2 regions of the Psychromonas sp. SR45-3 genome follow, and region 1 is predicted to be linked to the other one. Evidence: predicted binding sites of a transcription regulator. Region 1 holds the regulator's gene; the other holds the start of a gene.
The links. Region 1 encodes LexA, which represses DNA repair genes until DNA is damaged. Its sites were predicted from a motif close to TACTGTATNNNNATACAGTA; they were not measured.
Positions count from the first base shown of each region.

Region 2: a site for LexA is predicted at 2,190-2,209, ahead of recN (DNA repair protein RecN). Genes of this name have one in related genera too.

Region 1 is NZ_JACJDP010000027.1:13,887-17,981, reverse strand. Features, by position in the region: gene metA (homoserine O-succinyltransferase) at 1-781, opposite strand, end outside; gene H5084_RS13785 (GNAT family N-acetyltransferase) at 1,057-1,542, shown strand; gene H5084_RS13780 (SCO family protein) at 1,643-2,281, opposite strand; gene lexA (transcriptional repressor LexA) at 2,334-2,963, opposite strand; gene H5084_RS13770 (type II secretion system protein N) at 3,302-4,051, opposite strand; gene H5084_RS13765 (type II secretion system protein M) at 4,070-4,095, opposite strand, start outside.
Region 2 is NZ_JACJDP010000020.1:51,295-55,389, reverse strand. Features, by position in the region: gene grpE (nucleotide exchange factor GrpE) at 140-748, opposite strand; gene nadK (NAD(+) kinase) at 889-1,788, shown strand; gene recN (DNA repair protein RecN) at 2,324-4,003, shown strand.

The sequences.
Region 1 (4,095 bases):
TTGGCATGACCGGATCTAGCTCTTCTTCAAGGTCTCTTAAATATTCGTTATTTAGTGTATTTGCATCGTATTCGGGGTGCCCAGTGATATAAACCTGACGACAATCAGGACTTGCCGCAAGATATACTCCCGCATCAGGCGCATCTGCAAATACTGTTAAATCTGTTTTATCTTTAATAGTACGGCTATTAAATTCAGCATAACGAGATAATGGCGCCCAAAATTCATCGTCAAACCCTCTTACTAGTGGATGATGATGATGTGACGTTCGGTGTGAATAAATACCAGAGAGTTTATCATCACGGGTTTCTTTCTCTAATCCATACAGTATGTTTAATGCTGCTTGTGCCGCCCAACATAAAAATAGCGTTGAGGTAACGTTATGGCGAGACCAGTTAACTATTTCCGTGAACTTTTCCCAATAATATACATTTTCAAACGGAATGGTGCCAAGTGGTGCGCCAGTAATAATAAAGCCATCCCATTTTCGATTTTTGATTCGCTCAAAGTCACCGTAGAACTTATCTAAATGCTTTTGCGGTGTATTTCGTGTTGCTCTAGCGTCCACTCGTAACAGTTCAATATCAACTTGTAAGGGAGTATTAGATAATAAACGCATGAGTTGCGTTTCAGTTTCAATTTTTTTAGGCATTAAATTAAGGATCAGAACGCGCAGAGGACGAATGTTCTGGTGACTAGCTCGTGTTTCTGACATCGTAAAAATATTTTCAGATTTTAAAATACTTGATGCAGGTAAATCATCTGGAATACGAATTGGCATAATTACTTCCTTAAAATGGCCTTTTAGACATCTAGAAGTCTAACACTAAAGTAACTATTTTAAATACTTAAATCTAATTTAGCAGCTGTATTTATTTTTTATCTCTATTTTTTGACCTCAATTATTGTCAAAAGTTAACTACTTCCTATGTTGATCCTTGATTATTTTTATCGATGCTAGCGCTTCCACCAGCTTGTCCTCACTTTATGTAGAATAATTTTGATACATTAGTTAGACTAAAAAAACACCAATAATTAAAAATAAAAGGAATAGTAATGCTTAATATTCAAACGGTTGTAGCGGACTTACATAATCCACAACATGCACAGGCTTATTTAAGCTTAATGTCGCATTATGCTTGTGACCCTATGGGTGGAGGTGAAGATTTGAGTGACTTTGCCAAAGAGAACTTAATCACAAACTTGCTTGCTAGGAATGATGTTTTTATTGTTTTAATTTTTAGTGATGAGCATCCAGCTGCATTACTAACTGCGATAGAAGGCTTCTCTACTTTTGCTTGTAAGCCATTATTTAATATTCATGATGTTGTCGTACACAATGATTTTAGAGGCCAAGGCCTTACTAAACATTTATTTGAAAAAATTGAAGAAGTCGCAAAACAGCAGGATTGCTGCAAAATAACGCTAGAAGTATTAAGTGGTAATGCCATTGCTTGTAAAGCTTATCAGCGCCTTGGCTTTTCTGATTATCAGCTGGATCCTGAGTTTGGTAGTGCATTATTTTGGACAAAAAAGTTATAAACTGCGATCACCTACCGTTTAGTTTATACATCAACTCAACGGTAAACAGCCCTTACTGATTTAGCAGCAACCCTAAATGAGGCTAAATCCATTAGCGCTTTTAATAATTCGCCTGTATTGCTTTAATATCTTCAACCATTAAATCCATATCAACATGATTAATGCCCTGTGCATTAATTGTCGATTTAAACGTGGCATGAAACTCACCTTCAGGATTGATTAGAACAATAGAAGCACTATGGTCAACTAAATAAAAATCATCAGTTTCCCCCTCTTCAACCAAGCTATAAATCAATCCTAATTGAGTAACAAATGGCCAAAGTTGTTGATGGGTGCTGGTTACGCCAATAAATGCTTTATTAAAATAGTGCACATAATCTGCCAGTTGTTCTGCTTTATCTCGATTAGGATCAACAGAAATAAATACAACTTGTGTGGTTGTATTTCGATCATTGGCTAAGCTTGGGTAAATACGGTCTAGGTCTGCTAATGTGGTTGGACAAACGTCGGGGCAATAAGTATAACCCACAAAAAATAAGGTCCACTTTCCTTTTAAAGATTGGTTGGTAAAAGCGACTTCCCCAGCTTTTTCAAAGGCAAATTCAGGTAATGGCTGCCGTGTCTGTTGTAACACTAAGGCATCATTTTTACTGTGAACTAAATGAAAAGATTGGGTGCTACCGATAATAAAAAATAAAATCATTAACAGCGCACTAAAAATTATTATTAAACGTTTCATTTAATTCACACTATAAGTTTGGAAGAGGGTTATTAATAACACTAATTGCCAATTACATCCAATCTGCAGTACGAATAACCCCAACCGCAATCCCTTCAATATCAAAAGATTGATACTCTAAGTCGACCTTTATCGCATCAAATAAAGCATTTTCTGCTTTTAATGTTATCTGCTTACCATCACGATAAAAACGTTTTACGGTGACATTGTCTTCAACACGCGCAACTACAACTTGGCCATTGTTTATGTTTTGAGTTTTATGTACAGCCAATAAGTCGCCATCCATAATACCAATATCTTTCATGCTTTCACCTTCAACGCGCAGTAAAAAATCTGCCGCAGGATGAAATAAAGCGGGGTCAACATCGTAATGTGCTTCTACATGCTCTTGAGCAAGAATAGGCTCACCAGCAGCGACTTTGCCAATTAAAGGTAAACCTTCATCGGCCACTATTTCATTATCTTTATGGTCGCTAACAACACGAATACCACGAGAGGTGCCTGACAATATTTCAATTGCACCTTTACGTGCTAAAGCTTTCAAATGCTCTTCTGCTGCATTGGCGCTTTTAAACCCAAGTATTTTCGCTAATTCAACACGCGTAGGAGGCATGCCAGTTTTTGCAATCTGATCTTTAATAACGTCTAAGACTTCGCCTTGGCGTTTGGTTAATTCTTTCATTATGAACTCCAAGCAATAAAAAACTGTAAACAAACACAGTGTATATTTATACATGGATAATTACTAGGGGCTGTTTCTCTTTAGCGCCGTTTTTATAGGAATTTATGCGACTACTATCAGTTTGAATAGATTAATGATTTTAAACCTATTTAAAAAGCTCAGAAATGGACAAAGGGCGTACTGTTCGAAGTAACAATAAAAAACCACAGGCCTCTAAAATTCGACATTTATTCATCCCACTCACCATTCCACTTACAATCATCAGTGAACGGAACGGCAAGCCGATTTTAGACTGCACGTCGAAGAGCTCGCGAGTGAATTCAGACAACGTAGACCGCTTATAACACACCTTTAAAACTAACAGTGGTTGCACCGCTGTCGTTTTTAGGACCAATCCAAGTTAATGATTGTGCTATCGATGGGGGGAGTTTATCTGTGCCTTGAATTTCACCATTTAATTGGTAGATACCACCCTCGCCAAGATTAATATCTAAGTTTGTATTTAATTGCTCAGATTCTTGAGTGACAAAAGCAGTAATATTGCCATTATCACATCCTAAGTCTACGGAAGGAGAAGCTAAATTTACATTACCCATTTGACTATAAACAAAGGCATTATGCCATACCACTCTTCCCTGTAATTGCTCACAATAAGGGTCACCTTGCTTTATCTGCTGAATAACTGCAGAAAAATCACCTTCTATTTTTACTGGTAATTTAGTTGGTATCAATGTGAGTAATTCTGCGGAGGTTAAATCAACCATAACATTTGATGCGCTTGCACCTGTTAAACCATATTGCACAAAACCTTTGCCTGACATTTTATTAGGGCCATTATAAAAGGAGACATCAGCACCTATTGCTAAATTCAATAATGCTTTTAATTGAACATTCCATTGCACATTATGGAGCGTAACCTTAGGGTTGATGATAATTTGTTTGGCTTGTCCATTCCATAGGCTACCAGAAACATTATTGATTTTAACCGTTGAAGCTGGCATCCAGCTGACAACAGCTGCAGCAGGTAGATTAACTAATAAACTACCACAGTAAACCAATACAACAAGTATCGCTATTTTGACTTTCATTTGAACCCTTTTACAATGCTAATAACTTAATGACAGACGGTTAA
Region 2 (4,095 bases), on a different contig from region 1:
TTAAAGCAATTTCTTTAACAGCCCCCTGCCTAACATTTAATAGTTAGGGCGATGTGGCCATAAAAAAAGGTGCTAACGCACCTTTTTATTCATTTTTATTTGAGCCGATATTTTTACAAGCTTTTAGCTTTCAAAAAAATTATTCTGCAGCTTTTGAAACCACAACCATGGCAGGGCGAATAACTTGACCGCCATTTAACTCATAACCTTTTTGCATAACAGCAACAACTTGGTTAGGCGCAACACCTTCAACCACTTGCATACTCATTGCTTGATGCTTTTCAGGATTTAATGTTTCACCGATCGGATCGATTTGTTGAATACCGATGCTTGCAATCGCTTTCAATAGCTCAGTTAAAGTCATTTCAACGCCCTCAACCATAGGTTTCAAGGTTTCATTCTCTTTATCTGCGTGTTGAATCGCTAATTCTAAGTGATCAACAACTGGCGTTAATGCATTCGCAAATGTTCTTAAAACAGATTTACGACGGTTTTCCGCATCAATGCCTGCTTTACGAATTTCGTTTTGAGAGAAAGCTTGAGCACGAATAACAAGATCTTTCTGCTCAGCTAATGCTTCTTCAGCCAAAGCTAATTTTTTAGTTAACGTTTCAATTTGAACAGCTTGCTCATCAACAACTTCAACAGCAACATCTTCAGTTATTGTTTCTGCATTTTGCTCGACAGCTTCTTCGCCTAAAACAGTTTCAATTGCTTCTTCAACAGTCTTTTTTTGTTCTTCGCTCATAATTCAATCCTACTTAATATTATTTGGGTCAATTTTATAAGTTCTATTATGGGGATAGTAATAATAGTTTCAAGCCTGTTAATAAAAACATTTATAACAGGTATACTGAAAATCATCACATTTTCGCAAGTAGGCATTCTATGAGTCAGGATAATCAGCAACAATCTGAATTTAAAACCATTGGGTTAATCGGCAAACCACAACACAGTGAAGCGCTACAGACACTAACTAGCCTGTACTATTTTTTAGAAGCTCGTGGTCATTCAATCATTGTTGACCTGCGTTTAGCTGATGACTTAGACCTACCACAAATACGCTATGAAGATTTAGTGGGGATTGGTCAAAAATGCGATTTAGCAATAGTCGTTGGCGGTGATGGATATATGTTAGGCGCCGCTAGAGTGCTTGCACGATTCGATATTTCAGTAATTGGTGTAAATAGAGGTAATTTAGGTTTTTTGACAGATTTAGATCCTGATAACTTCGAACAGCCACTTAGTGAGGTATTAGAAGGTAACTATCAAACTGAACATCGCTTTTTATTAGAAGCACAAGTGCATAGCCACGGTCATATGAAAAGCAGTAGTACAGCGGTTAATGAAGCGGTGTTACATCCTGATAAAATTGCACATATGATCGAATTTGAAGTATATGTTAACGACAACTTTATGATCAACCAACGTGCAGATGGCTTGATCCTATCGACTCCAACCGGTTCAACAGCTTATTCGCTGTCAGGAGGCGGCCCGATTTTAACGCCGAAACTGGATGCAATTAGTTTATTACCAATGTTTCCTCACACCCTTAACAGCCGCCCTATCGTTATTGATGCCAATAGTGTTGTGCGATTAAAAATGGCGCAATCAAATACGACAGAAATGCAAATCAGCTGCGACAGTCATGTTAATTTATCAGTGTTACCCGGTGATGAAGTCATTATTAAAAAGACACAGCATAAATTGCATTTGGTGCACCCTCAAAATTACAACTACTTTAACGTACTTCAAACTAAATTTGGTTGGGGTAATAAACTTTTTTAATATATTTAACTGACTAAAAATCAGTACAGGCCATCCTAGGAATGTACTGATTCAAGTAACCTAAGTTCTGGATAAGCAAAGCGATATCGCACCGTTATTCCAGCGGATTTCTTCGATAATTCGCCTTGAACTACGCAAAACTAACGGCACTATTTAATAGCCAAAAATATAATCTTATGACGTTATGATTTTAACTAACCTCAATTCCACTTTCATTAACCAAAATTAAAGTGTTCAGTTCAATTAGACCAGAATAAGTAATCCCCTCTAGCCAAATCAATCACCATTACCATTCGACCTCCCCTTTCATACTTATTTGTTATTAACCAAAACAACATTTCTGAATACATCGGAAAATGAACAGCATTAAAAAATTAACGAAAATTACACAAACAGCACTTTACTGTTTAAAAAAACAGTATTAAACTACAATCATAAGCTGTGTTTTTAAACAGTGCTTTTAAACCACTGTTTTTAACTAATGGTCATTTCGTTGTTAATATAATCGTTAAGATAATCATAGGATATCTATTTTATGCTAAGCCAATTAACTGTTCAGAACTTTGCAATTGTGAAATTTCTAGAGCTTGATTTTCACCAAGGCATGACCACAATCACTGGTGAAACAGGCGCAGGTAAATCAATTGCTATCGATGCATTAGGCCTATGTCTTGGTGACCGCGCGGATGCAAGCATGATCCGACAAGGTACGGATAAAGCAGAAGTCAGCGCACGCTTTAACCTAAGTGACACACCAAATGCACTTGCTTGGTTAAGTAATAACGATTTAGAAAATAGTCTCAGCGATAACCCTAACGAATGTTTATTACGTCGTATTATTACCAAAGAAGGACGCTCGCGTGCTTACGTTAATGCAACGCCGGTACCGCTTTCTCAATTAAAAAGTTTAGGTCAGCTATTAGTCAATATTCATGGTCAGCATGCACACCAAAGTTTATTACGCCCTGATATACAACTATCGATTATTGATGAATATGCCAATCATCAACAACTAGTACAAAAAGTAAAAGACACTTACCAAGGTTGCCACTTTCTAAAAAAACAATTGCAGCAACAACAGCTAAGTCAACAAGAAAAACAAGCTCGGAAACAGTTACTTGAATACCAAATTATTGAATTAGACGAGTTTGCATTAGCAGAGGACGAGTTTACAGAAATAGAGTCCGAGCATAAAAAATTAGCCAACAGTGGCGCGCTGCTAGAAAACACACAAATTAGCTTAAATTTATTAACGGATTCAGATGAAGTCGATGCACTAACGCTATTACAAAAAAGCATTTCATTACTTGAATCGCAAGTACAGCACGACAGCAAGCTTGAAAGTATTGTCACTTCGCTACAGGAAGCCGTGATTCAAATTGAAGAAGCAGGCTACGAATTACGTCAATACAGCGAACAACTAGAGCTGGACCCAGAGCAATTTGAGCAATTAGAGTCACGCTTAAGCCAGGCGCTGACATTAGCAAGGAAGCACCAAGTTCAGCCAGAAATGTTATATACGTTCCACCAAAAACTAAGCAAAGAATACCAACAACTTAATAATAGTGAAGCACAGATAGAGAAGCTAACGATGGATCTTGATAACGCAAAACAAGATTACATTAAACATGCACAAAAACTCAGCCAAAGCCGTCAACGTTACGCAAAAGAACTAAGTAAAAAAATTACTAAGAGCATCCAGAAACTTAATATGGCCGATGGTCAATTTGAAGTCGCAATGACTCAACACGGTGCTGATAGCCTGAGTCCTCTTGGTATTGATGGCATTGAATTCCAGGTTGCAGCTAATGCAGGGCAAGGCTTACAAAATTTAGGTAAAGTTGTATCGGGTGGTGAATTATCACGTATCAGCTTAGCGATTCAAGTGATCATCAGCCAACGCGTTTCAACACCAACGCTAATTTTTGATGAAGTTGATGTAGGTATCAGTGGCGCAACCGCCGCAGTAGTTGGTAATTTATTACGTCAATTAGGTGAAAGCACACAAATATTTTGTGTTACTCATTTACCGCAAGTAGCTGGTAATGGTCATCAACATATGATTGTTAATAAACATAGTGATGGTAAAAGTACCAATACTAATATGCAATTATTAGATGAATCAGAACGTATTCATGAACTCGCAAGGCTATTAGGCGGAGATAGTATTACCGAACATACATTAGCCAACGCAAAAGAATTGCTAATTTCATAGATAAGTTGATTGGTTAATTGTCTGCACTCATTCATTACCAATAAAATGCATTACTTATTCAAGGTAATGCATTACCTTTCATCTAGCCATTA